One region of the Metabacillus sp. cB07 genome, then DNA from elsewhere that is predicted to be linked to it. Evidence: a T-box and tRNA genes for the amino acid it is inferred to sense, from the RefSeq annotation. Region 1 holds a T-box; the other regions hold tRNA genes.
What was found. A T-box is a leader RNA that pairs with one kind of tRNA and senses whether it is charged. The one in region 1 lies ahead of metG (methionine--tRNA ligase), so its partner is inferred to be a tRNA-Met.
Positions count from the first base shown of each region.

Region 2: it has a tRNA-Met gene. The T-box ahead of metG (methionine--tRNA ligase) is inferred to sense a tRNA for this amino acid. The anticodon was not compared.
Region 3: it has a tRNA-Met gene. The T-box ahead of metG (methionine--tRNA ligase) is inferred to sense a tRNA for this amino acid. The anticodon was not compared.

Region 1 is NZ_CP069296.1:3,578,459-3,588,018, reverse strand. It holds gene hutU (urocanate hydratase) at 1-1,096, shown strand, start outside; gene hutI (imidazolonepropionase) at 1,108-2,391, shown strand; gene hutG (formimidoylglutamase) at 2,363-3,307, shown strand; gene JOJ89_RS18375 (nitrite reductase) at 3,368-3,997, shown strand; gene metG (methionine--tRNA ligase) at 4,294-5,910, opposite strand; T-box leader at 5,962-6,219, opposite strand; gene JOJ89_RS18365 (hypothetical protein) at 6,369-6,815, opposite strand; gene JOJ89_RS18360 (CPBP family intramembrane glutamic endopeptidase) at 6,869-8,413, opposite strand; gene JOJ89_RS18355 (hypothetical protein) at 8,426-8,851, opposite strand; gene JOJ89_RS18350 (helix-turn-helix transcriptional regulator) at 8,854-9,057, opposite strand.
Region 2 is NZ_CP069296.1:237,581-247,140, reverse strand. It holds gene tatC (twin-arginine translocase subunit TatC) at 1-134, opposite strand, end outside; gene JOJ89_RS01470 (twin-arginine translocase TatA/TatE family subunit) at 153-332, opposite strand; gene JOJ89_RS01465 (redox-sensing transcriptional repressor Rex) at 350-991, opposite strand; gene moaC (cyclic pyranopterin monophosphate synthase MoaC) at 988-1,503, opposite strand; gene JOJ89_RS01455 (ABC-F family ATP-binding cassette domain-containing protein) at 1,657-3,573, shown strand; gene tsaD (tRNA (adenosine(37)-N6)-threonylcarbamoyltransferase complex transferase subunit TsaD) at 3,802-4,821, opposite strand; gene rimI (ribosomal protein S18-alanine N-acetyltransferase) at 4,818-5,273, opposite strand; gene tsaB (tRNA (adenosine(37)-N6)-threonylcarbamoyltransferase complex dimerization subunit type 1 TsaB) at 5,287-5,976, opposite strand; gene tsaE (tRNA (adenosine(37)-N6)-threonylcarbamoyltransferase complex ATPase subunit type 1 TsaE) at 5,973-6,434, opposite strand; gene thiL (thiamine-phosphate kinase) at 6,444-7,424, opposite strand; tRNA gene JOJ89_RS01425 (tRNA-Asp) at 7,609-7,684, opposite strand; tRNA gene JOJ89_RS01420 (tRNA-Met) at 7,689-7,765, opposite strand; rRNA gene rrf (5S ribosomal RNA) at 7,805-7,920, opposite strand; rRNA gene JOJ89_RS01410 (23S ribosomal RNA) at 8,011-9,560, opposite strand, start outside.
Region 3 is NZ_CP069296.1:75,583-85,142, reverse strand. It holds gene ftsH (ATP-dependent zinc metalloprotease FtsH) at 1-128, opposite strand, end outside; gene hpt (hypoxanthine phosphoribosyltransferase) at 232-774, opposite strand; gene tilS (tRNA lysidine(34) synthetase TilS) at 796-2,184, opposite strand; gene JOJ89_RS00425 (protein kinase domain-containing protein) at 2,293-3,375, opposite strand; gene JOJ89_RS00420 (VWA domain-containing protein) at 3,341-4,078, opposite strand; gene spoIIE (stage II sporulation protein E) at 4,182-6,662, opposite strand; tRNA gene JOJ89_RS00410 (tRNA-Glu) at 6,929-7,000, opposite strand; tRNA gene JOJ89_RS00405 (tRNA-Met) at 7,010-7,086, opposite strand; gene JOJ89_RS00400 (S1 domain-containing RNA-binding protein) at 7,257-7,709, opposite strand; gene JOJ89_RS00395 (septum formation initiator family protein) at 7,791-8,171, opposite strand; gene yabQ (spore cortex biosynthesis protein YabQ) at 8,184-8,813, opposite strand; gene yabP (sporulation protein YabP) at 8,810-9,115, opposite strand; gene JOJ89_RS00380 (RNA-binding S4 domain-containing protein) at 9,198-9,461, opposite strand; gene yabN (bifunctional methyltransferase/pyrophosphohydrolase YabN) at 9,480-9,560, opposite strand, start outside.

The DNA.
Region 1 (9,560 bases):
AGTCATTGCGGCAGATTCAGATCAAAGCAGAATTGAAAAAAGACTTGAAACCAAGTACTGCGACAGGCTCACGCACTCATTTGATGAAGCGGTGCAGTGGGCGGAGGAAGCGAAGGCAGAAGGCCGCGCGCTTTCAATCGGCCTTGTGGCAAATGCTGTGGATGTGCTACAGGAAGTGCTCGCAAGAAAGATCAACATTGACGTTCTGACCGACCAGACCTCTGCCCATGATCCGCTGAACGGCTATTTCCCGCATGGAATGACGGTAGATGAGGCGCTGCAGCTGAAGCAGGACCATCCAAACCTTTATGTTCAAAAATCAAAAGCATCGATGGCGGAGCATGTCCGCTGCATGATTGAACTGCAAAAGCGGGGAACGATCGTTTTCGACTACGGCAACAACATCCGCCAAGTGGCGAAAGATGAGGGAGTGGAAGATGCTTTTGCCTTCCCGGGATTTGTTCCTGCCTATATCCGGCCGCTTTTCTGCGAGGGGAAGGGTCCGTTCAGATGGGCGGCTCTATCAGGAGATCCGGCTGACATCCACCGCACGGATGAGCTCATTAAAGAGCTGTTCCCGGAAAACGAAGCCCTGCTTCGCTGGATTGACATGGCTCATGAACACGTTGCTTTTCAGGGGCTGCCTGCCCGGATTTGCTGGCTTGGCTACGGAGAGCGTGTGAAGATGGGCCTCGCCATCAACGAACTGGTCCGAACAGGAGAGCTGAAGGCTCCGGTTGTCATCGGCCGTGATCACCTTGACTGCGGCTCTGTCGCCTCGCCGAACCGGGAGACAGAAGCGATGAAGGACGGCAGCGACGCCATCGGAGACTGGGCCGTATTGAACGCGCTCGTAAACACATCTGCAGGGGCGAGCTGGGTTTCCTTCCATCACGGCGGAGGAGTCGGCATGGGATATTCCCTCCACTCAGGCATGGTCGTGGTGGCGGACGGGACGGAAACTGCAAAGAAAAAGCTTGAACGCGTGCTCGTTTCAGATCCGGGCATGGGCATCATCCGCCATGCAGATGCCGGCTACGCGGAAGCCCAGGATTTTGCAAAAGAACACAATGTCCGCATCCCGATGCAGGAATAGGAGGAGGTATTATGCAATACGACTTAATACTTGAGAATATTGGCCAGCTCCTGACGATGGATTATGGAAAAGAAGGACCGCTCTGCGGAAAAGAAATGGATCAGCTCATTGTTCTTGAAAACATGTCCATAGCCATAAAGGACGGCAAGGTTGCAGAGATTGCAGCAACATCCTCGGCTGCGGACTGGGAGGCGGACAAACAGATTGACTGCGGCGGCCGCCTTGTCACTCCCGGTCTCATCGACCCGCATACCCATCTTGTCTTTGCGGGATCAAGGGAACATGAGATGGGCCTCAAGCAGCAGGGGGTGCCATACCTTGAAATCCTGAAGCGGGGCGGGGGGATTCTTTCGACCGTGGAAAAAACAAGAGCCGCAACCGAAGCGGATCTCTATAAAAAAGCAGCCGGGCACCTGAATGAAATGCTGTCATACGGAACGACAACGGTTGAAGCAAAAAGCGGGTACGGACTTGAAACCGATGCTGAGCTTAAACAGCTGAGAACGGCCAAAAAATTAAACGCGGAACATCCTGTCGACGTCGTTTCCACCTTTCTCGGCGCCCATGCCATTCCTGCAGAGCTCAAGGGTCAGCCCGAAGTGTTCTTAGACGAAATGCTTCAGCTGCTTGATGTCATTGAAAAAGAAGAACTGGCCCGGTTTGTTGATATTTTTTGCGAAACAGGCGTGTTCACAATCGAACAGTCGCGTGCCTTTTTGACAAAAGCTAAACAGAGGGGATTTGGGCTTAAGATTCATGCTGATGAGATTGACCCGCTGGGCGGGGCAGAACTCGCCGCAGAGCTCGGCGCTGTCAGTGCAGAGCATCTGGTAGGCGCATCAGAAGCAGGCATTAAGCGTCTTGCAGAGACCGGCGTCATCGCCTGTCTTCTTCCGGGAACCTCTTTTTACCTGAACAAACCGGATCATGCCAAGGCAAGGAAGATGCTTGATGAGGGCGTCGCTGTGACCCTTGCAACGGACTTTAATCCCGGCAGCTGTCCGACTGAAAACCTGCAGCTGATCATGTCATTTGCTGCCGTTATGTACAAAATGACAGTGAAGGAGATCTGGAATGCGGTCACGGTAAATGCCGCCCATGCCATTGGTCTCGGCGGACAGAGAGGCGTGATTGCCCCGATGCAGCAGGCGGACCTTGTCATCTGGAACGCAGACAACTATGAATACATTCCGTACCATTTTGGTGTGAACCATGTTGGGACCGTTATTAAAAAAGGCGCTGTCGTGTATGAAAAGGGGGACTGTCATGAGCGGGCTTCCCTATCTTTCACATGAGGCTGGTTTTACAGACAGAGGCATAACAAAGGCCGGAAAGCTGCTTGGAAATTGGAAAGAGGGAGACGCTTCAGGCATCGGCCTGATCGGAGTCCCCCTGTCAAAACCGTCAATCAGCCACTCCGGGGCATCTTTTGCCCCGCAGACAATCCGAAAAATGATGAACGCATTTACCACATATTCAGTCCAGGATGACATGGATATAAAGCCTATCACAGATTTTGGGGATATCACCATGCATGTGACCGACCTGTCAGATTCAATCAGACGAATTGAAGAAACAGCAGCAGGCATCCTGAACAGACACTCTGACATTCTTCCAATCTTCCTTGGCGGCGATCATTCTGTCACCGCCCCACTTTTTAAAAGCTTTAAAGAGGCCAGGGGAAAAGCGGGGATCATCCAGTTTGACGCCCACCACGATCTCCGGAACCTTGAAGATGGAGGACCGTCAAACGGAACGCCCTTCAGGCAGCTGATTGAAAAGGACGTCCTTGAAGGTCGTCATCTTCATCAGATTGGTATCCGTAATTTTTCCAATGGAAAAGTCTACACGGATTACGGAAAACAGCACGGCGTCCGCATCTATACGATGCAGGATGTCTATGGAAAAGGTATTCTGCCAATCTTGGAAACAGCCGTTCACGAGCTGCTCAAAGAAACAGACCAAATTTACGTTTCTCTAGATATGGATATCATGGATCAGGCGTTTGCCCCCGGGTGTCCGGCTATTGGCCCCGGAGGAATGGATGCGCGGATGCTGATTGAAGCCATGCGTTTTCTTGGAGAAACGCCGCAGGTTAAAGCCCTTGATATCGTAGAGATTGATCCGGCCGTAGACTTCAGGGATATGACGAGCAGACTTGCTGCCCATGCCATCTTAACGTTTCTGTCAGGGTATCAAAACCGGAAATAGCTGTTCACACTTTTCTGACAGATTGGTATACTTAAAAGAAAAACGGGGAGTGTGCACCTGTTGATCACAGAAGAAAAAACCGTTAAATTGGCGGTGAATGCAGGAATCGGATTCGGTGCCAAGTTGACCGCCAGGCAGCTTTTGACGCTTGCCGCCTACATGGAAGAGGACCAGGAACTTGAGCTCACAACCTTTCAGCAGCTCTATCTCGACATTCCTGAAAGCAAGCTGGAAGAAGCCAAAACAGCCTTTCAGCTCTGCGGCCTGCAGTGGTATCCCGTCGGAAGCTTTGTCAAAAGCCTGCGCACCTGCAACTTCTGCAAAGGCGCTGAAGAAGAAGGGATGCCCACCGCAATCGAACTGAACGAAAGAATACAGGGAAAACCGGTTCCGTTTCCGCTCAAAGCAGCCTACACCGGATGCCCAAATGCCTGCGGTGAGCCTCTCGTCAACGACATCGGTGTGATAAAAATGAAAGATTCCTATGACCTGTACATCGGCGGCAGGGCTAAAGGCATGAATGCCCAGACCGGAACGCTGCTGTTTGAAGGACTCACACCCGCGCAGCTTTATCATGCTGTTGAGAGAGTCATTAATATTTACGCGGCGAACGGGAAGAAAAGGGAGTACTTTGCAAAGTTTTTAAAACGGTACGGGGTTGAGAAGCTAAGAGGGGAAGTTTCTGTCTAGACTCTCTCAATTTCTTCACCCCGATTAATAACAAATTTAGCAGCAGTAACTAACAGACAAAACCAATCCATGAGGGTTGGTTTTTTTTGTGCAGGAAGAATCAGAAGAAGTAATCAAAAGACGCAGAATGACGCCATTTTCCGGGTGAAGGCTCCTTCGTTTATGGCGTCATTCCCCGTAGTGGTGCCACTTTTCATGGGGTAACGTCCATATTAGTGGCGCCACTCCAGCGCCGCAAATTTTCAAAGGATAGCGTACACGATAGTGGCGCCATTCTCTTTATGCTGCGGAGAATGTTACTTTTTAAGCTTTTTCGTTTCCTCTTCAATTCTCTCCGGATCAATCCGTTCAAACAGGGGCTTTACATCCTGAACGGTAAATGACTGCTGCTCTAAAAATGTCCATGCTTCCGCTGACAGGTTCAATGTCTCCTGTAATTTGAGGCAGGAAAAAGGCAGAAAAGGCTGCAGGATAACCGACAAGTTGGCAATGGCCAGTGTACAGGTGTAAAGTACTTGTTGGCAGTCTTCTTTATCTTGTTTGACCGAGATCCATGGTTTCCTTTCGTCAAAGTATTTATTAAGATGCCGGATGAAAGCAAAAATGGTTTCAAGTGCGGCTTTAAACTGACCGCTTTCAATCAGTGCTCCAGCCTGATCGAAGAGAGCCTTGATCTCGTCATCAATCAAAGAATCACTGCAGCCTGCAATAGTTCCATCAAATGACTTTTCAATAAACTTTAACGTTCGGTTTACCAGATTTCCAAAAGCTCCAAGCAGCTCTCCGTTATGAGAATGGATAAATTCTCTCCACGAAAAATCGGTGTCTCTTTTTTCCGGGCCGTTAATCGTCAGGAAATAGCGGATGGAATCAGGATGATAGTGTTCAAGAAGATCAGGTGCCCAGACAGCCCAGTTCTGGCTGGTTGACAGCTTTCTTTTTTCAAGGGTTACATATTCACTGGAGATGATATGCTCCGGCCGTTTCAGTCCGCCAAGGGCTGTAAGGATACCAGGCCAGATGATGGTGTGAAACGGAATATTGTCCTTGCCGTGAACGTAGTAGGAGGTAGTATCATCCGTCCAGAATTCTTCCCAGTCCTGCCCGGTTTCTTCCGCCCAGAGCCTGCTTGCAGATAGATAGCCTGATACCGCCTCGATCCAGACATAGATTTTTTTCTTTTCATAGCCTTTGACCGGAACTGGTACGCCTATCGGCAGATCACGCGTGGCACACCTGTCCTGAAGGCCTTCTGCCAGGTATCGTTTTGTGAGGTTCACGGCATTTTCCCGCCAGTTTGAGCCATTATCGAGAGCATACTCTTCCAGCGCACTCTGGAGGGAAGAAAGACTGAAATAATAGTGTGCTGTCTCCCTTGCTTCAGGCTCATGCCCGCAAAGCTTGCATTCTTTGTCAATCAGATCAAGCGGATCGAGAATGGCAGAGCACACGTCACACTGATCTCCTCTTGCCCGGGATGAACAGGAGGGACAAACGCCTTCCACGTACCTGTCGGGCAGAAATTGTTCACAATGTCCGCAGTATACCTGCCAGGTTTCTTTTTCGTAAAGAGCCCCGTTCTCAAGCAGGGACAGGAAAATTTCCTGGACAGTCCTGTGGTGATGAAGCGAATCCGTTCGTGTATAACAGTCATACGTGAATCCAAGTTTTTTAAAACAATCCGAAAATTCCCGGTGGTAGCGGTCTGCAATCACAGCTGCGTCCACGTTCTCCTGCCTTGCTCTGATTGAAATAGGTGTTCCGTTGCAATCACTGCCTGAAACGTACAGCACCTTTTCTCCTTTAAGCCTGTAGTAGCGGGCCAAAAGATCTCCAGGCAAAAGACTGGCAATATGTCCGATATGCAGAGATCCATTTGCATACGGCCAAGCTCCTCCAATAAAAATACTCATTATTTTTCCTCCTTTTCCACGCAAAAAACCCCCGTCCATAGACTGAAACAGTCTAAGGACGAGGGTTGAAGTCGCGGTACCACCTTAGTTTACAGGTCAATTGACCTGCCTTTGTCCGTACGGGGCATGAAAGCCTGATACGTATGCTGTTGTAACGTCAGCAACCACGTCACAGTCTACTTGTGCATGTGCACGTTCGGTGTGAAGCTCAAAGGTCATTTTCCGTGCGGTCTGCCACGCTTCTTTTCAGCTGCCGAAGCTCTCTTTGGAGGTGTCCCTGCATGTACTTTTCCTTCTCATCGCTTTTCATTTGTTCTCATTTTATCCAAAAGAAGGAAGATTGTAAAGGGGAGGATTTTTTGGGTGAAATTTTGCATGAGTTGATACGTTCTTGTTTTAATAGCCGTTCAGAATTTATAAGTTTCTCTTTTTTGTTTTTTAATCTAAATCAGATAAGTCTATTTCTGGTGTACTTTCTTTTTCTTCATCATAGAAAAAATCTTCCGGGGACGTTTGAATTGTTTTTTTATAGCGTCTCTTACATGTTCAATATCCTTCAGCTTAACGTTATATTTCTTTAAAACCTCAAATGCTCCCAGGAAAAAGTAGTCAAGATAAGCTTCTATTACATCTGGTGCTTCCGTAATTCTGTAATAAGGCAAGTATAGAGCCCAAACTTTAATATCATCTTTTCTATAGTAATCTGGACCTCTCACTTCAAGCTCTGTAGTTGCTCTGTTAGTAGTGACCATTAAGTTAATTAACTGATCCTTATTTACTAAGTCCAATTTGTACGGACCTGTAATCTTTTCATTTATCTCATAAATAATTAAATTATCTACCTTATAAGAAATCGGGAAATAAGTTCCGACCTCGACATATAGATGTGAGACAGTAATATACATATTAACCCCCAAATAGATTTATACATAAGGTGCAGAGAGAACAGACACCAATATCAAAATACCTTTAATAATAATGGACCGATAACATGGAGTGTGATGTCAGCAGTGAAGTGGGCTATGATAGCAAATTCAAGACCAACATAAAGGAATAAAGCGCCAAACACGAGACCGCCTATTCCATTAATGACTAACATACTCACAAAAATCCCTATGGTCATTTCATAGTCAGATGGAAGCATACTATAATGCATGACCCCGAAAATAAGAGCAGAGCAGCTTATGGCAAGAAACGTATGCATCCGCGTTATTTTACCTTTTTTAATTTTCATAAATACCCATAGAATGAACGTTACAAGAAAAAGCCGAAAGATCGATTCTTCATTAACGGCTGCTCCAAATGATCCAATTACGCCAAGCCACCACGCAGGTTCCTTGATGGAAGAATTATCAACCCCCAATGGCCCAGAGACTATCAAACTGAAGACAATTATGACTATGCCCGTCATTACTCCATAAAGGGCCGACTGATATATTTTTCTACCAAGATCATTAATCACTCTTCCTTTGTTCAAAAGCGATTCAATAATCGGAATCTTTATGCCGACTTTTTTCCCGATCAAAAGGGTTATAAATAAAATTATTCCAGCTTCTATAAGAATCTGTGCTATATAAAGCATAGTAAATGCCCATTTCGTTAAACCCATTACATCATGCAGCTGTTCCCTGGCCATAGCATATGGAGATATCGCTATTGCTCCAAGGACATTCAAGAAAAGCAAGAAAAAGTAGGCTCTCCATTCAATTAAGGGTCCTTTTGTCTCTTTTTGATCACTTATAACCGGATCGGCTTCGGGTCCTTCTTGATATGTATAGTCTTCTATTTCATCTTCCAATGCCTTGATAAAGTTTTGAGGCTCATCCATGTAGATTAAAGCCTTATTGACTGCTTTTTTTTGACCAAAGTACCCTCTTGCCTGTATCGGTTCTTTAAATATTATTTCATATTTTAACTCATCACTGACACCAAAGATTCTGCTAAGTACTCTCGGGAGAGCCGTTACATGAAAGACATTCTTTTCATGAATCAACATGCCGTTTTTAGTGTGCTTGATTTTAGCTGGCTGCACAATCTTTATATCCTTAACATGAAATGTTAACGACCTTCTGGCACCAATTTTCATATGTACTTTTCTCTGAATAATCTTTATTGGAGAATTTCTCACCAAGTTATAATCACCGAGCATATAAAGAATACTGTAAATATGGAGTATAAGCAGAATATCAGCTCTCAAGGGATCTGTATCTTTCAGGTATATATGGAATACAATTGCTTCAATAACTTGCTCATGAAGAAGTGCTATCAATAACCAAAAATATAAAGACCCTTTATGATAATAAAAGAGTTTACCATGACTGTTTCCCGGTCTGCTTTTCCATCTGAAGAATGTATAAAAGAGGATCAGCCATTCTTTTTTAAAAAGCGCAGTAAATGGATTCTCATCTATTTTTCCCTGTTTATACTTTATAAAGAGTATTACTGCAAACACTTCTATCAGCGTAATCAAGATAATTATCGAAATGATAAATTGTGTATCCATATAACCACTCCTCTATTTGTATTTATTCATAGAAGTCCAATATATTATGTATTGCAAGGTACCCATAACAGCTAAAAGAATAATAGGGAAGTAGATGATATGATTTAAATAAGCCGTTAAAGCTATTCCTATTGGAATTGCAAAAGTATAAAAGATATAAACTTTACGTGTTGCTTTGAAGGTTATCCACTGCACACCCTCATCTTCTTCACGCAGCTCCATAGGGATAATGCTAGCTTTTACAGCGTCGTGAGGATATCTTTTATTATAGAATGGGATTATAGCTATAATGATAAGAATTGGGATACCCAATACCATAGGATCGATGATTATCCAGGATGGAACGTAATCAGAATAATGTTCTCCCATCATGATGAGACCAAAACATAATATAAGAAAAGAATTAAACAATGGTGACTGATACATCTTCTTTAACAAATCTATCTCTCTCCTTCTAAGCGAAATATTTCCTCTACTGGAACCCCGAATACTTTTGAAATTTTTAGTGTGAGTGTGATAGAAGGTGCATAATCCCCTTTTTCAATAAGGCCAATCGTTTGTCTAGTAACACCTACACGATCTGCCAATTCTTGCTGAGTGAGACGAAACCTTGCTCTTAACTCACGTACAGAATTAGACAACATTACCATTTATCTCCTTTCTTCTTATAGCATAAATGTAATGTATCCTTTGCATAATGTATATGATAATTTACTTTTGTCATAATCAATTAACTAATTTTTGTATTTTTTGTTAAGTTTTATGGAGCGTATTGACAAACGGTAATATATGTTTGAGCTAATTAAATTTGTCACAGCTACAGCTTCAACAACACCATTCTCATCTAAATACAGAGGCAGAATGAGACCCTTGTGAAGGGATTTCAGGAATGTAAAAAGAATGTCCGGTTTGTAGTGAAAGGGGTAAAAGCGATCAGGGTCCTAGCGCCGTTGATCGAAAAAAGAAAGAAAAAGAGGAAGAGGGCAGTGAAGAATAAAAATTTCTTTACAGGTTCAGGTACGTGAATGTCTTTGATGTTACGCACACAAAAGGCGACGCTGAGCTTCCGGTCAGCGTTCTAGAAGGGGACGGGGACAAGGGAAGGCGTTACTGAAGCGATGGATAGATAGAATAGAGGTGCCCGTTG
Region 2 (9,560 bases), 810 kb from region 1:
TGCAGATAAATAATGATCGGCTTTGCGAGTAAGAAGCCGGCAATCACAGCGAGAAACAGGAAAAAGACGGTGATGATGATCCGTTTTCTGAGCTCTGCAATGTGATCGACGACCGACATGTCGTTTTGTTTCATAACTGCTTTCATCCTATCTTACTTCTCTTCCTTCTTTTTGTCTTCATCATCGTCATCAGCAAGGCCTTTCGTGGCTGACTTGAACTCGCGCAGAGAATTTCCTACCGCTTTTCCGAGTTCCGGGAGCTTTTTTGGGCCGAAGATCAATAAAGCAGCAAAAACGATCAGCAGCAGACTTCCAAATCCAAGGTTTGGCATAGTTTTCACCTCTTTCTTTATGCGTTCGGGTAATGTTTCAAAAAGTAGACGAGCGACTGCAGCTCGACAGCAAGATCGATATGGTGGATTCTGATTTCCTCCGGCACATTCAGCCTTGCCGGCGTGAAGTTCAAGATACCTTTAATGCCCTTTGCAATCAGTCTGTCTGTAATCGCCTGGGCAGCCTGGGCAGGGACGGTCAGAATCGCAACGGTCACATCCTCAGGCAGGTGCTCTTCCATGTTATCAAGATGATAGATCGGCACGTCGCCGATTTCTGTGCCGATTTTGTTCTCATCCACATCAAAGGCAAGTGAGATCAGCGTATTGTTGTTTTTCGTGAAGTTATAATGAAGGAAAGCTGTCCCGAGGTTTCCCACTCCAATCAGCGTAACCTTTGTGACCTCGTCCTGGTCAAGCGTCTTTCTGAAAAAGGACAGCAGGTAATTGACGTTATAGCCGTATCCTTTTTTCCCGAGAGCCTCAAAGTAGGAGAAGTCTCTGCGGATTGTCGCGGAATCGACCTTCACGGCATCGCTCAGTTCAGCCGATGACACCCGCTGCTTCCCTGAAGCATGCAGGTTTTTTAAAAAACGGTAGTATAAAGGCAGGCGTTTAGCAGTCGCCTGCGGAATTTTTGATTGCTCGATGTTGTTCACGTTCTAACCCCCACATTCAAAGATGCAGATTTATCTCTCTTGTAATCCCCATTTTTCCCGCCGGTCTTTTGAGATAAGTACGTTGGACCAATAATAAGCCCTTTGTCTAAAGCCTTGCACATATCATAAACCGTCAGTGCACAGACGGAAGCGGAAGTTAGCGCTTCCATTTCGACACCTGTACTTCCTTTTGTTTTGACTGCAGCATGTATGAGCAGCCGGACTTGTCCATCGTCTTTTTCCCAGTCAAATGAGATATCAATCCCTTTAAGCGGAATCGGGTGGCACATCGGAATGATGTTCCATGTGTTTTTGGCAGCCATGATGCCTGCTACCTGCGCAACAGCAAGCACGTCGCCTTTTTCAAGCTGCTGATTCACGATTTTATCGTGCACCTCCGGGCTCATTATAACGCTTGAAATGGCTTCGGCTGTGCGGACTGAATCATTTTTTTCTGATATATCAACCATCCTGGCTCTGCCCTGCTGGTTAAAATGAGTAAAATTTGACATCTTTTTACGCCCCTCATACCTAGACTATACACTATTTTTACAAATCTGTCTTTTTACTTATTGTGACAAATACACGCTTCCAGAAGTCCCAATCATTGCGGGTGCCCCGCGGATAAGCTACACTTAACCTATCATAGCCTGAGGTGAAAAGACATGATTTTGCTGCAGATTAACCAGCTGACAAAATATTTTGCTGCTGATCTTATATTATCGAACATTAAACTTGAAGTACAAACGCGGGACAAGATTGCACTCGTGGGCCGAAACGGTGCCGGAAAATCAACGCTCCTGAAGATTATCGCAGGACAGCTTTCCTATGAATCAGGAGAGATCATCAAGCCGAAAGATATGAGGATCGGCTACCTTGCACAGGACACCGGCCTCGAATCCGAGCTTTCCATCTGGGATGAAATGAACTCCGTTTTCCAGTCGCTGAAGGACATGGAAAAAACGATGCGCAGCCTGGAGATGAAAATGGCCGAAACAGACCCTTCAGAACGGGAATTTCAGCAGCTGCTGAATGAATACGACCGTCTGCAGGTTGAATTTAAAGAAAAAGGCGGCTATCAGTATGAAGCAGACATCCGTTCTGTTCTTCACGGACTCGGGTTCGCTGACTTTGACATCTCAACACCGATTCAGCGTTTGAGCGGAGGCCAGAAAACACGGCTTGCCCTCGGTAAGCTTCTTTTGACAAGTCCTGATCTGCTCGTGCTGGATGAACCGACAAACCACCTGGATATCGCTACACTTTCCTGGCTTGAGCAATACCTGCAGGGATACAGCGGTGCTCTTTTGATCGTCTCCCATGACCGGTATTTCCTTGATAAGGTAGTTAACCAGGTGTACGAGATTTCAAGACACGCAAGCAGAAAGTACATCGGCAACTACAGCCGCTACCTCGAGCAGGCCGCTGAAAACTATGAACGCGAGCTGAAATTATTTGAAAAACAGCAGGATGAAGTGGCGAAGCTGAAGGATTTTATCCAGCGGAACATGGCTAGAGCGTCAACCACCAAGCGCGCGCAAAGCCGTCAGAAAAAACTGCAGCGCATGGATCTGATGGACAGGCCCCTTGGGGATGAGAAGTCTGCCCACTTTAAATTTGATATCGAGCGTCAGAGCGGAAATGATGTTTTAAAAGCGAATGATATCGCCGTTTCCTATGATGGAACGAATCCGATTATTTCAAATGTCTCTTTTTCCGTTTCACGAGGTGACAGCATCGCGCTCGTCGGACCGAACGGAGTCGGGAAGTCGACACTTTTGAAAACGATCATTGAAAGACTCTCTCCACTAAAGGGTTCATTTCAGCTTGGGTCCGGCGTCAAGATTGGCTATTACGATCAGGAGCAGGCGAATTTGACGTCCAATAAACGGGTGCTTGATGAATTATGGGATGACTACCCGATGCTTACCGAAAAGGAAATCCGCACTGTACTCGGAAACTTCCTTTTTTCCGGTGACGATGTCCTGAAAAATGTATCAACCTTAAGCGGCGGACAAAAGGCACGGCTTGCCCTTGCAAAGCTGATGCTGCAAAAAGCCAATCTGCTCATTCTGGATGAGCCGACAAACCATCTTGATCTGGACAGCAAGGAAGTGCTTGAAAATGCACTGATTGATTACCCGGGGACGATTCTGTTTGTTTCCCATGACCGGTATTTCATCAACAGAATCGCGACAAAGGTATACGAGCTTTCTCCGGGCGGTGTAACCGAATACCTCGGAGATTACGATTACTATCAACATAAAAAAGCAGAGCAGCTCGAGCTTGCTGCCTTGGATGCTGCCCCTGAAGTGAAAGAGAAAGAAAACGGAAATAAGCTTTCCTATGAACAGGAAAAAGAACTGAAAAAACAAGCGCGGCAAAAGCAGCGCAAGCTTCAGGAAGTGGAAGAGCGCATTTCAGCTATTGAGGAAAAGGTAGAAGAAAATGAACAGCTCCTCTGCGATCCTGAGATCTATCAAGACCACACAAGGGTTCAGGAGATTAATCAGGAAAACGAAGTCCTGCAGGAAGAGCTTGAACAGCTGATGAATGACTGGGAGCAGCTGCAGGAAGATTAAAAAAATTGTGGATAAAAAAACTCAGCGCCATAACCGGTGCTGAGTTTTTTGTTATCCACAATCTAATGTTCAAGTTTTACAAGGTTTCATGTGAATTATACACATTATCCACATTTTAAACGTTTTTTATCCACATTACCCACAGGTTATCCCCGGCCATATTCCGCAAGCTTTCATAAATTCTTGCATGAGTTATTGGACGGAGTGTGAATAACTTGTTGATAACCGTTAATTCGGAAGCTCAAGTCCTGGATTTGCGTTCATTCTCATCGATCCTCTATGTCCTTTTTCATAAAAGACGCTTCCTGCTGCTGCGATCATTGCTGCGTTGTCTGTGCAGAGAGACAGCGGCGGGATAATAAGCTCAACATCCTGAAGCCCACTGAACGTTTCCGTAAGGGCTGCACGCAATCCTCTGTTTGCAGCAACACCGCCGGCAAGGAGAACTTGATTCACTCCATATTTTTCGGCAGCCGCAGCGGTCTTTGTCACAAGGACATCAATGACGCTTGCCTGGAAGCTTGCGGCAAGGTCTTTGGGCTCAATCACTTCTCCGCGCTGTTCAGCATTGTGGAGAGTGTTAATAACCGCTGATTTCAGGCCGCTGAAGCTGAAGTTAAAGGAATCCGGCTCAAGCCATGCCCGCGGCAGATCAATGGATGGCGTTCCTTCTGCAGCCAAACGGTCGATGTGAGGGCCACCGGGATATGGAAGCTTTAACGTTCTTGCCACTTTGTCATATGCTTCTCCGGCAGCATCATCCAGCGTCTCTCCAATGACCTCAAAAGATGCGTGTTCCTTCATATAGACAAGTTCCGTATGTCCGCCTGAAACGACAAGCGACAGCAGCGGAAATTTCAGCTCAGAAATAAGCTGGTTGGCATATATATGCCCCGCAATATGGTGAACGCCAACAAGCGGCAGCCCATGGGCAAATGCAAGAGCCTTTGCCGCATTGACACCAATCAAAAGGGCTCCGACCAGTCCCGGCCCCTCTGTTACAGCAATCGCATCGAGATCTTTAAAGCCCATGTCCGCCTGCTTCAGCGCTTCTTCCAGAACAATCGTCAGCTGCTCCACATGATGCCTTGAAGCTATTTCGGGAACAACTCCGCCGAAACGTTTATGGCTTTCAATTTGAGAAGCCACTACATTTGAGATGATTTCCCGTCCATTTTTTACGATTGATACAGCTGTCTCATCACAGCTTGTCTCAATACCAAGTACGTACAGATCTTTTTTCGTCATTTTAAACCCACCCACATTACTAAAGCATCTTCTCCGTTATCGGTATAATACCGCTTTCTGATTCCGCCCGGCTGAAACCCGAGTTTTTTGTACAGGGACTGTGCCACATGGTTTGACACCCTTACCTCAAGCGAGATTTTTCCGGCCCCATACTCCTTTGCAACGCCAATCGCCTGACGAAGCAGTGTTTCGCCGATTTTATTGCCCCGAAAAGCAGGAAGAACGGCAATATTCGTTACCTGCGCCTCATCCATAATAATCCAAAGTCCGCAATAGCCGATAATCTGCCGGTCAAATTCCACAACCAAGTATTTAGCAAAATGGTTCTGCGTCAGTTCATTATGAAAAGACTCCTTCAGCCATGGAGTGGCAAAGGACTGTGTTTCAATTTCATAGACAGCATCTATATCCGTTACATTCATTGGCCGGATGACCATTGTATCCTGCTTCATCTCTTTCACCTGCTTATTTCTGTTGTTCCAGCCACTTGACTTCTGCTTCAGCCATGCGAATGTAGTTCGGGACAAATGAATGGAGATCAACAGGGTCTTTTTTAAGCCCGATTTTCCCTAGCATGGATGGTCTGGGATTGTTCTCTGTCATTTCTGCAAACATGGCCTGTTCGCCAAGAATCTGTGTGATAAGTTCCCTGTGAAGACTGACGTCATTGCCAATAAACAAAATCTGCTTATCTTCTGTCTTCAGCTCTTCAAGCCAGTCTGCAAGAAGAAGATTGCAATCTTTTCTTCTATTTAAAAGTACGCCGTCTTCATATTCATAAAGTCCTGTATACACTTGTCCCCTGCGGGCATCAAACAGCGGGCAGATCATTCCGTCAAAGTAAGTGCCTCCTGCTGCAAGCACTTCAAGACTTGAAACACTGACAAGCGGAATGTTCAGGGTCCACGCAAGTGTCTTTGCGATGCTGACGCCGATTCTAAGCCCGGTGTAGGAACCCGGGCCCTCTGCTACGATTACACGGTCAAGCTCGGCAGGCTTCACGCCGCACTCCTGCAGCACCCACTCGACAGCAGGCATCGCACGTACCGAATGATTCTGTTTGACGTGCGAGACATACTCACCCATCACCGTTTCTTCCCCCACAAGGGCCACTCCAAGTGTCAGGTTTGATGTATCAATTGCTAATGCTTTCATCCGGTTACAAGCTCCTCACATAAACCAATATAGTCCTCACCGAGAGGGATGAGAATGATTTCACGCTCATCGTCTCCTGAGCGGTGAATTCTGATGTCCAGCCGCTCCTTTGGAAGCTGTTCTTCGATCATGCTTGCCCACTCAACGACGGTCACGCCATCTCCTTCAAAATATTCATCAAATCCGAGATCCTCTCCGCTGTCTTCCATGCGGTACACATCCATATGATACAAAGGAATCCGGCCATCCCGGTATTCTTTCATAATCGTAAACGTAGGACTGTTGACATTTTTGCGAATGCCAAGACCTTTTGCCAGTCCCTTAGTAAACGTCGTCTTTCCGGCCCCAAGATCACCTTCAAGTGTAATGACAGCCCCCGGCTTCAAAAGCTCTCCGAGTCTTATGGCAAGACGCGTCGTTTCGTCTGTATGAGTTGATTTTACTACATGCTTTATCATAACTTCACCTTACTTAAAATGATTATATCCGGACTTCTCAAGCTTCGTCTGCTTTCCGTCCTCAGTAAAAAATACACCTGCCGGCCCTTCTTCAACACGTCCAATTTCCGTAAGAAGGATTCCTTCTGCCAGGCATCTCTTTTGCAGATCAGTGAATACAGCCCGTGAAGCAGTACCTGTTAATTCAAAGTCTTCTCCACCAAACAGCATCCATTTTTCTGCATCCTCGTGGTTCAGTGACTTCATTGAGTCACTCATTGGAAGTCTTGTTTTATCTATCACTATTTTAACACAGCTGGACTCGCTTATTTCATTTAGTTCACTCGCCAGTCCGTCACTGATGTCATTCAGCGATACGCGGTCGGCAGAGCTCATAATCTGCCCTGCTTTCACCTGAGGGACAGGGCGCTTATGCCTGTTGATTAGAAAAGACGCTGCATCCCGGTCTGGGTGAAGATTTCCAAGCAAAGCTTGTAGCCCTGCAGCCGAATCGCCGATTGTACCTGTTACAAATACAGCATCTCCCGGACGTGCATCCTTCCGCAGCCTTTGCTTGCCCTTTTTCACCTCACCAACCACCGTCACGGTAAGAACGAGCTTATCCGAGGTCGAGACCGTGTCTCCCCCAATCAAATCGATGCGGAGCGGTTCAGCCAGCTCGTCCATTCCTGCATATAATTCGGCAAGCTCCTGTTCTGACCATGTTTTGGGTACCGCAATGGCCACAAGATAATACTTTGGCACGCCGCCCATAGCAGCCACATCGCTCACATTTACGGCAAGCCCCTTATAGCCTATTTCCTTCGGAGAAGATAATTCTTTTAAAAAATGAACCCCTTCAACCATCGTATCCGTACAGACAACTTCAAGGTAATCTGATTTCGTTCCATACAGGGCAGCATCATCGCCAATCCCTTCGACTAAACCGGACTGGCGGACCTCATCTTGACGGATCCGGCTGATAAACTGAAATTCGTCCTTTATCGTCATGGCAAAGACCAGCCTCTCATCTTCAATCTATTCTAAAAAACCTTAGAACTCAGCAGTTCTAAGGAAAGTTCCCTGATATTCAGTGTATCTTATCTATCTAGTTTGTCCAAGTTTCACCAAGTGTCTACCTCAAAAAAAGCATAAAAAAAACGAAACCTAATCGTTTCGTTGTTGTTTACATAAATGGCGGTCCCGACCGGGATCGAACCGGCGATCTCCTGCGTGACAGGCAGGCATGTTAACCGCTACACCACGGGACCATTTTGGTTGCGGGGACAGGATTTGAACCTGCGACCTTCGGGTTATGAGCCCGACGAGCTACCAGACTGCTCCACCCCGCGACAATAATAAGTAATGCATTCAATATGTATAATTGCATTGCCTGGCAACGTCCTACTCTCACAGGGGGAAACCCCCAACTACCATCGGCGCTAAAGAGCTTAACTTCCGTGTTCGGCATGGGAACGGGTGTGACCTCTTTGCCATCATCACCAGACAATATGCAATTGGTTGAAAGAAGTTATTCTTTCAAAACTGAGTAACGTTTGATAACAAGATTCACGTGCAATTTACGCTTAGTTAGACTGTGGTTAAGTCCTCGAACGATTAGTATCTGTCAGCTCCACACGTCACCGCGCTTCCACCTCAGACCTATCAACCTGATCATCTTTCAGGGTTCTTACTCACAAATGTGATGGGAAATCTCATCTTGAGGGGGGCTTCATGCTTAGATGCTTTCAGCACTTATCCCTTCCGCACATAGCTACCCAGCGATGCCTTTGGCAAGACAACTGGTACACCAGCGGTGCGTCCATCCCGGTCCTCTCGTACTAAGGACAGCTCCTCTCAAATTTCCTGCGCCCACGACGGATAGGGACCGAACTGTCTCACGACGTTCTGAACCCAGCTCGCGTACCGCTTTAATGGGCGAACAGCCCAACCCTTGGGACCGACTACAGCCCCAGGATGCGATGAGCCGACATCGAGGTGCCAAACCTCCCCGTCGATGTGGACTCTTGGGGGAGATAAGCCTGTTATCCCCGGGGTAGCTTTTATCCGTTGAGCGATGGCCCTTCCATGCGGAACCACCGGATCACTAAGCCCGACTTTCGTCCCTGCTCGACTTGTAGGTCTCGCAGTCAAGCTCCCTTGTGCCTTTACACTCTGCGAATGATTTCCAACCATTCTGAGGGAACCTTTGGGCGCCTCCGTTACATTTTAGGAGGCGACCGCCCCAGTCAAACTGCCCGCCTGACACTGTCTCCCAGCCCGGTAAGGGCTGCGGGTTAGAATTTCAATACAGCAAGGGTAGTATCCCACCAATGCCTCCACCGAAGCTTGCGCTCCGGCTTCCAAGGCTCCTACCTATCCTGTACAAGCTGTACCAAAATTCAATATCAGGCTGCAGTAAAGCTCCACGGGGTCTTTCCGTCCTGTCGCGGGTAACCTGCATCTTCACAGGTACTATAATTTCACCGAGTCTCTCGTTGAGACAGTGCCCAGATCGTTACGCCTTTCGTGCGGGTCGGAACTTACCCGACAAGGAATTTCGCTACCTTAGGACCGTTATAGTTACGGCCGCCGTTTACTGGGGCTTCGGTTCAAAGCTTCGCTTGCGCTAACCTCTCCCCTTAACCTTCCAGCACCGGGCAGGCGTCAGCCCCTATACTTCGCCTTGCGGCTTCGCAGAGACCTGTGTTTTTGCTAAACAGTCGCCTGGGCCTATTCACTGCGGCTTTTCAGGGCTATTCACCCTAAAAAGCACCCCTTCTCCCGAAGTTACGGGGTCATTTTGCCGAGTTCCTTAACGAGAGTTCTCTCGCTCACCTTAGGATTCTCTCCTCGCCTACCTGTGTCGGTTTGCGGTACGGGCACCTCTCACCTCGCTAGAGGCTTTTCTTGGCAGTGTGGAATCAGGAACTTCGGTACTAAATTTCCCTCGCCATCACAGCTCAGCCTTGTATGGGAAGCGGATTTGCCTACTTCCCGGCCTAACTGCTTGGACGCGCATATCCAACAGCGCGCTTGCCCTATCCTCCTGCGTCCCCCCATTGCTCAAATGGTGAGGAGGTGGTACAGGAATATCAACCTGTTGTCCATCGCCTACGCCTTTCGGCCTCGGCTTAGGTCCCGACT
Region 3 (9,560 bases), 650 kb from region 1:
TTGGAAATGAACGTACTGTAAGTTAATGGCTCAGTTTTTGTGTTGTTTCCCTGGAAAAAACTGACGACTCCAATAACCACTAAAAAGATTAGCAAATAAAATATGGTATTACGGAAGATCCGATTCATTCCTTACCTCCTCCCACAGTAAACACAACTATTTTAAATAGTATCATAGAAAATCATTCCAATACAACTGATTGGCCGTTTTGGTACTTGACAAATGCAGCAATTACTTATTTTCGTAAATTTCAGGCTTCAGAACTCCTATATAAGGAAGGTTGCGGTAGCGTTCGATGTAGTCAAGTCCATACCCTACAACAAATGCATCCGGCACTTCAAAGCCCACATAATCAGCCTGAATATCCGCTTTGCGTCCTGTTGGCTTATCAAGAAGCGTCACAATGCTGATCGTTTTTGCCTTGCGGTAGCGGAAAAGCTCTACAAGGTAGCTCAGTGTAAGCCCGCTGTCGATGATATCTTCAATAATCAGGATGTCTCTGCCTTCTACTGAAGTGTCAAGGTCTTTCAGGATTTTCACTTCACCGGAAGATACTGTAGAAGTACCATAACTCGAAACATCCATAAAGTCCATTTCCAAGTATGTATCAATGTTCTTCAGCAGATCTGCCATAAACGGCATAGCGCCTTTCAGCACTCCGATAGCAAGAGGGAAGCGGTCATTGTACTCTTCAGTAAGCTGCGCTCCAAGTTCCTTTACCTTGCGGCTGATTTCTTCTTCTGTTATTAATACTTTTTCGATATCCTGCTTCATTACAAGTTGCCCCCTACAAAATCATTGCTCTTTATATTGCAAAACAACGTAGTCACCTGCGCCGCACCCGGCATCTTCAAATGAAGACTTTTTAAGGCCGGGAAGCCAAAGGATCTTGCCGCTGCCATCTTCTAAAACAGGCCAGCTGTTCCTTCTATGGACCGGTACTTTTGCATCAATAAATATATCTTTTACTTTTTTCGTACCGTTCATGCCCTTGAGTTTGATTTTATCGCCCTGCCTTCTGGTACGGATAAGCAGAGGCTTGGTCAAAGACTTGGCCGGCATGACGAACACATCGTTTCCAGCTATCCATTCATCAGGCTTTCCGCTGATGATCTCACAAGTGAGGAGATGCCCGTTTGGAAGTACTGTGCTTGACGGGATCTGCACTGTCCTTGAAAATGACTGGTCCTTTATTTGTTCAAAAGTAAACAAACACGTTTGGTAGGATTTGATTACTTTAAGGCCGTCTGGATAATCTAGTGAACCGGAAGGATGTGTATGCGAGAGTAAGGATTGTAGACTCTCAATATGTATAGAAGAAAGGGAAGATGGTTGGTCTTCATAAAGATAGTTTAATATTAGTTGAATACATCTTCTTTGTAAAGGCATAGGCAGGGTGTTGAACAAATCGATATCGAGTTCGGCTTCGTGCTTTTCTTTCCTTTTCAATACTGTATTCAACTTTTCTTTCGATAATTCCTGTAAGAACTCTTCATCTTCTTTGAAAGTCCTGCTGAAATACTGAAATCTCCCGTGCACTTTCGGGTTCTCTTCCTTCAGGAATGGAAGAACCTGTTTACGGAAGCGGTTTCGGGTGTAATCAAGCTTTTCGTTGCTTGGGTCAAACCTTGGAGCCAGATGGTTCAGGCTGCAGTATTCGAGGATTTCCCTTTTATCAGCTGAAAGCAGGGGCCGGATAATGCTTCCACCTGCAAACTCCCTTTGTTCCGGTATCCCGGCAAGCGCTGTTCCCGCGCTGCCCCTTGTCATTCTCATCAGAATCGTCTCAATCTGATCATCGCCATGATGGCCTAAAGCTATGAACGGGGCATGATGCTTCTTCATGACACTTTCGAAGAAGGAATAGCGGCATTCTCTTGCCGCGCTCTGAAGGCTCATTTCAGGGTTTTCCTCCGCATACTTCGGTACATCGATCTGCACAGCTTCGCACAGAACATCATGGTTCCTGCAAAAGTCCTTTACAAATCCCATTTCAAGAGCGGATTCAGCTCCCCGGAACATGTGATCAACATGAGCGACAGCAAGACTCAGGCCGAATTCGGACCTAAGCCGGATAAATAAATGAAGCAGGGCGAGTGAATCAGGACCTCCTGATACACCTATCACGACTGCTGTGTCTTTCACTCCATAGTGTGTAAGAAAACGTCTGAAACGTTCTAGCATGGCATTCCTCTTTTATAGCATAGTCTTTGCGTACCTTCATACTATCATGACAGCTTTCAGCCCTGCAAAAAAGAAGTCCCCCGTTCACATATTTACCATAAATTCACGCTACATCAGATAGTGATAGACGTAAAACGAGTAGATAATGCACAGTGCGGCAAGGATCATGATGGTTTCTACCCATCCTCCTGCCCTGCTTCTCTTTTTTGCTTTTACACGGACCGGCCCCTGACTTGCGGCATTGCCTGACGGCCCGGGCCTCCCCGCTTTCGCCTGTTTGGACGTTCTGCTTTGCCGTCCATGCACCTGAGACGGTTTTGCCGCTTGAGCCTGTCCTGTCTGCACGCGGCTCTTCTGCTGTTTTTGCACTGCTGAACCCTGCTCATAGAGCGACGTCAGAAAGTCTTTTTTCATATCAGCGGCATATTGGTATTTTCCCAATAACGCTTTTTTCAAAACAGCTGAATGCTTTCTTAAATAGGGGTGGTCCTGAATGACTTCCAGGAGCTGTCTGCCGCCCTCATCCTGCTTTTTAAACCGTTTGGGATGGACAGAGTTAATAACGATCATGGCAGCCGCAAACAAATCGTAGGACGGCTCAGCCCTGCGGGTGCCGAGACCCCAGTACCCTCTGTCAAAAAAGTCGGTAAACTCCTTGATCGACCTTCCATTCAGAGTTGTGCCCCCGACGTCAATAAACCGCAGCTTTACCGGCCGTTCTGCCACCATCAGATTTTCAGGCTTCAAGTCGCCGAATACCCATCCGGCCCTGTGCAGCTCCTCTAAATTCGACAGCAGCTGAACCGTCAGGACTCCTATCCATTCCATTCCCTGATTGCTGATGAAATCCAGATACTGCTTTCCGCTTATATATTCCATCACATAGAACGGAACCCGCTCCCCCGTTCTTGGATGGATCCAGTCATCTACATCAACTAAAGCAGGCCCAAGGGAACTCCCCTGGACCTTTGAAAAGTGCTTAAGAACATTCACTTCAGACGTAATGGACATGCTGTTCCCGCTTACCTTCAAAGCGGCAAGTCCACTTTTCCCTTCTGCCAAGTAAACGATCCCTGTAGCACCCTGTCCAAGCGGCTTTACAATGCGGTACTTGTTATGATGCCACTTTCCTTCAACGACAGTGCCGGGCAGAAGATTACATGTTTGATTCATTGAAGTATTGTTCATCATCTGAAAGCAGGCTCCTTAACGAACGCTTTTTCTTAAACGAATGGATGCCATCGCGAATGGCGGGTCCCGTAGGCGTAATGCCTCCTGTTGTCAGCTTCGGGAAAATAGAAGAGAGAGATTCAAGTTTCGGCGTCCACTCAAGGACCGTTTCGACTTCTTCCTTTTTCCCAGGAAATACAGACACGGAAAATTGATTTTCTCCTATTCTCGAATTCAGGCTGATTGATAAATCAAGCAGCGACTCTTTAACGGTCGGAAGCTTGGGTTTCATGCTTCCGCTTGTATCAACAAGAATCAGGATCTCCATGCCGATTGTTTCTCCAAGCAAATCGACTACTTCCATGACCTCGCCCCGTTTTTCGGGGGAGAGCTCCTCCATTGTCACTTTTTTGCCCAGAATCTGCTGCAGTTCAGAGTTCACAACACCCTGCAGAGTTTGAGTCATCGCCTGTCTGGTGACCATTTGAACCGTCTGTGACAGCTGTTCAGCATACACCACCTGGCTCACTCCGCCCCCGGACATTGCAATTCCTTCGATTTCATTTATCGCATCCTGGTCAACAATGTTTTCTTCCAGTATTCCAATGACATTAACGGTAATCCCCTGTTCTTTTGCAAGAGCAGCCATCGCGACCGGATCTTCGCCATGATTGGAACACCCGTCTGTTATCAGCAGTATTTGTTTCAGTTTCCCTTTATTCATTGGTTCAGCCCCTCCAGGTATCCTCTTATCACCAAGGAAATAATGTAGTATCATCCTCGCCAGTAATAAAGAGTTTTATACTCTGAAAGAAGGCTTTAAAGCGTTAAACCGCCCCTTGCTTTTTAATATGTTTTGCAGTCGGAATGGATGCCCATTTCGGTGTATTATGGTCGACTTTGGCAACGACAACGGTCATATCGTCCTCGATTTTCCCGCCCCGTGTCCGGATAACCTCCTCCATAATTAAATCTGCGACCTCCTGAGGATCCATTGTCTCAAGCTCTTTGATCTTCCGTTTCATCCAAAGATCGTGATTCTCTACATGCTTCGGCCCCTCAAAGATGCCGTCGCTCATCATAATCAGCAAATCTCCCGCTTTCAGCTGTTCTCCCACAACTTCCACATCAAACTCATCAATGATGCCCATCGGAAGATTGCTTGCCTGTATCTTCATGATCTGGTCTCCGCGTTTAATAAAGCTTGGCGTAGAACCGATTTTCAGAAACTTGCACGTAGCATCCTGCAAATCGACAATCGCAAGGTCAAGCGTGGAAAAGATTTCATCTGTCGTTCTCAGGGACAGGATGGAATTGATCGTTTTAATCGCTACCTTTTCTTCAATCCCGGACTGAAGGATTTTCTGAAGCAGCTTGATGGTTTCATTGCTCTCAAAATGGGCTCTTACTCCGTTTCCCATACCGTCGCTGATGGCAATCGCATATTTGCCGAAACCAAGCTCAATAGTTGAGTAGCTGTCTCCCGAAACAAGCCCTCCCCCTTTTGCCGCATGGGCGACACCCGAATCAACCCGATACGTTCTCGAAGACCCGAACGATACATGACAGTAGCCATTCGGATAGCTTGAGCATTCCTCATGTTTCACAATGACGGATTCCTCCAGAATATCAGAAAGCATCGGAGCTATGATTTTTTCGCACTCCCCGTGGCCGTTGCAAAACGGGATGCTCATTTCAATATCGACATTTCCCTGTTCGAGACTGTATATATCAACGTGCCCTATTTCGATGCCAAAGCTCTGAAGCGCTTCAAGAATCTGCTCCTCCTGCACAAAATGATTCTCCCGCTCACGCTTGATTTCTTTTGAAAAATCCTCCATGACCTGAGACACCCCAAGCAGCTGTTCAGCTACAAGCCGCCTGCTTTCCTGCACTTGCTGCTTCAGTTTTTCGTTTGCATCATAATAGTTGATTTCCTGCTCAATAGCCTCTTCCACCTTTTTCGGTTTTGAGCAGTACTTTTCAAACTCTTTTTTCAGCTTGCGGTTGCTGTGATACGTATTTTCTTTGCTTTCATCCATAATGGCCTTCATAAACTCATAGGTTGTATCGAAATTCTGTACCCAGCACCTTTCTTTTTTAAAGCAGGTCTGGCACGTTTTTTCGGTAATCGTGCTCAAGAACAAATCTGTTCCCCGCTGGTCTTCTGATTCTTCGCTTTTTTCATAGAAGGTGGCAAAGCTTTCAGAAAGAGCATAAAAAACCTGGGAGAACTGATCGACTCTGTGCGCGGTCACGTCCCTGATTTTCCGCACATACTGCTGCTGCTCCTGGGTGTGTTCGTTCGTACCCGGAATGTGCTTGGCAAGCTTATTGGTGATCGCCTTCGGGGTCAGCAAAAACAGGCCGATGGCAATAACGGACTCTGTCAGGTTTTTCATCAGATCTGTTGAACCCTCTCCGTAAAGGGTGATAAGCAGCGATCCAATCAGGAGGCCGATCGCCGCCCCAAACTTCTGCCCTTCTTTCAGCAGGCCTCCAAGAAGCCCCGAAAAAGCAAGGAGGCTCATCTGATATAAATTCCCTACGTTTGCCAGGCTCAAAATCAATCCCGTTACTACACCGACCGTACAGCCGATGCTTGAGCCCCCGATAAAGGCAAACAGCAGGACGATATAGCGAGAAAAGATGTGCTCAGCCTGAAGCTCCTGATAAGTGACGCCGACAAACCCTGTCAGGACAGAAGCCAGAAGAATCATGATGCAGATAATTTCTTCTATTTTAAGTGACTGCTTGTGCTTCTTTGCAGTAAGAAGAGGCAGACTCTGAAGGAAGATGAGCGACAGAATAAAGGCAAGACCGGACTCGACTCCTGCCATCATATAATCGTAAAGAGTAAGCGGGCCCTGAAGATAAAAGTACCCGATCCGTGTAAGCATCATAGAAGCAAAGACAACAAATGGCAGTGCCTTCATCTTGTCTTTGTAAAGAATAGATGTCAGCTTTTTCATCACCAGGAAGACGAAGATTGAGGCGGTGACAAAGAGAGAGGTTTGCCAGGAGATGGTGGCTGCTCCTCCGATCAGAGCAAGCGAAGCAAAAAGTGCTTTATCTTTTTTCATCAGCAGAACGGCTCCGAAAAACGGCAATGCAAACGGAAGCACCTCTGTCAGAATTAAAGCCCGTCCAAGAAGAAAGCCAATCAGCACAAACAGCAGGCCTCTATGTAAAAAAAGAAGCTGCATTCTTGTCCCAAAACGGTTCAAAGAACGATTGAACCACTGATGCGTTCTTTCAAGGCTGACTTCGGTCATCGGCTCGATTACCCTTCTTTCTACCTTTTCCATATTTTCATTCCCCCGTTTTTTGATATTACGGCTATTATATAAAAGGCTCAAAAAAGAATTTGTCAAACGAGGGGCCGGTATACCAAGAAACGTTCGACTGTTTTTTTGAATAGCGACAAAATGCACGAAAAACAGGGTCATTTTACAGGAAAAGGGGGTAAGCAGTCTGAGAAATGAGTCGCAACCGGGGGAAATGGCAGGAAACTGAAAGGAAAAATCCATATAAAAAACCCCGGCTCTCGATATGAGAACCGGGGTTTACAAGATGACCCGTACGGGATTCGAACCCGTGTTACCGCCGTGAAAGGGCGGTGTCTTAACCGCTTGACCAACGGGCCAGTTAAAAATGGTAGCGGCGGAGGGAGTCGAACCCACGACCTCACGGGTATGAACCGTACGCTCTAGCCAGCTGAGCTACACCGCCATTTTTATAAGCCATTTGTGTTAGGCACAAGATATATAATACAAAGGATTGTCCCTTTCGTCAACAAAAAGTTTAAAAAAGTTTTCAGGAGCCCTTTTTTCCATAAAAAAAGAAAGCACACGCTCATGTGCTCTCCTGACGATTAAGCATTTATATCAGATAGCAGCAAGTTAACCTCTTCTTGCTCCGCGACCGCCGCGTTTTGATTCCGTGTTGCGTTTTAGAGATGATAAGCGATCCTCGCTGTCTTTAAGGAATCTGCTCATTTTTTGCTCGAAATTCTCTTTAGGACGGAACTCATTTGTATTTGATCTTCCTCTTGGACGATCTGGGCGGTTTGGACGGTCTGAGCGGTTCGGGCGGTCTGGACGTTCTGGGCGCTCAGGACGATCAATAGCTTTCTTGATGGATAAACCGATTTTTCCGTCTTTCTCTACGTTGATGACTTTTACAGTAACTTCGTCACCTACTTTTAAGTGATCGTTAATATCCTTCACGTAATTATCAGCGACTTCACTGATATGGACTAGTCCTGTAGTGCCGCCAGAAAGCTCTACGAACGCTCCGAAATTTGTAATGCCCGTTACCTTACCTTGCAGCTTGCTGCCAACTTCTATCGACATAAAAAAAATGCTCCTCCTTAATAAACATAAAAACTCATTATAGTTAATTATACATAATGTAAAAATCAAGTGTCAACAACACTACTCTTTACCTTTTTTTGGCAAAGAGAAGATAATTTCGTTCTCATCCGATAAAAAATAGTCGCGGCGGGCGATTTTTGCAATATAATCATCGTCGTTCAGCTTCACAATTTCTTCTTCGAGCACCTTTTCTTCTTTCTCAAGTTCAGCAAGCTGACTCTCAAGCTTTTTCTTTTCTTCTGCCTTTTCTTCAATGGCGCTTGATTGGGAAATCAGGGTCGAAAGCACAATAACAGAAGTTACAGCTGCAATTAATCCAAATAACGTCAGCCGTCTGATAAGGCCGCGTTTCCGCCGTTTCATGATCTGGTCTTTTCGCTCCTGCTGCTGCACGTACTGTGACTGAAGCTGGGTAATTTTCCGTTCTTTAGCGAGACTCATCCATTAGCCTCCTTACTTCTTCTTTTTCCGTAAAATCCATAAGTTACCACACATATTCAAGATTTTCAAACAAAATCCTGCCGCTTTTTTGAAATAATTGTGAAAGAATTTCCGTATGCGAACAGGAACAAGTTTAAGCAATCCTTTCAGTATCCAAATGACAGGAGCCATCAGCACTTTAAGCGTTCCGAATATCAGCCTGCAAAGCCATTTTACCAACTTCCACAAAAAGATGACAAGTCCGGTGACAATGGCAATGAGCAATTTTGTCAGCCCTGTGACAGGCTTGACCAACATGAAATCCCCGATTCTTAAAGCTGTTCTGTACAGACCGACAGCAAACCTTATCATCCATTCCAAAACAGCCAGGTACATTTTTTTCAAAAGACTCTGGTAGGCAGCATATCCGCACAGCAGCGCAAGGAGAATGTATACCCTGAACTCGCCTTCATTAACCTGGAGAAGAACGTAAAATAAAAGAAGGCCCTGAAACAGCCAGAAAAAGACGTCATTTATAAACACAATCCATTTTGCTCTTTTTGACCGCATGAGGAAACGGCTGTATGTATCAAGGGAAACTCCGATAAAACAGCCGGATCCGACCATGCTGAGCATGGTAAGGAATTGAACGGACAGCGTCATTTAAACAACTTGCTAAAGAGCCCTTTAGCTTTCTCCGTCTGTTGGTCATCAAGGTAGACAAGGTCAAAAACTCTCCCTTTGATGGAGACAATGCCTTTGTCGACATCCAGGTTTTTCATTTGCAGATTTTCCCCGCGAATGGCAAGTGCGCCCATGACCGTCTCAAGAAGAAACTCTTCGTTGTCAAAACTTTCTACATGGGTTACGCCTGTGATGTCCAGCAGCTTGCGGCCTCTCATAATCACGTCATGCTCCTGGATGGTTCCTTTAGACTGTGATCCATTGTCATAATATTGATTCATAGCCAGCCCCCGCATTCTTCTTAGAAATATTCTTATCTATTTCTATGAGAAAGGGAGGCAAAATAGAACAAGCCCCTGCTGACTATTCTTCGCTTAGCTTTTCTTCCTTTATGATTGTGAACATGCCGGCTGCATCTTCTTTCTTAGAAGAATCCTGGAGTTTTTCGACCTTGGCCGTAATGCGTTTTTGTCCGAAGCGGATTGCAAGTTCGTCCCCTTCTTTAACAGTTGAACTGGCTTTTGCAACCGTTCCGTTCACAGTAATCCTGCCCTGGTCGGATACTTCCTTTGCAAGCGTCCGGCGTTTAATTAATCTTGATACTTTTAAAAATTTATCCAGTCTCATGATTTAAGCACTCCCCTTTTACAGGCCCTTTTGTTTCGCTTCATTCCAGTAAGAGTCCATTTCTTCTAAAGACATGTCCTCAAGCGGTTTGTTCAGCTC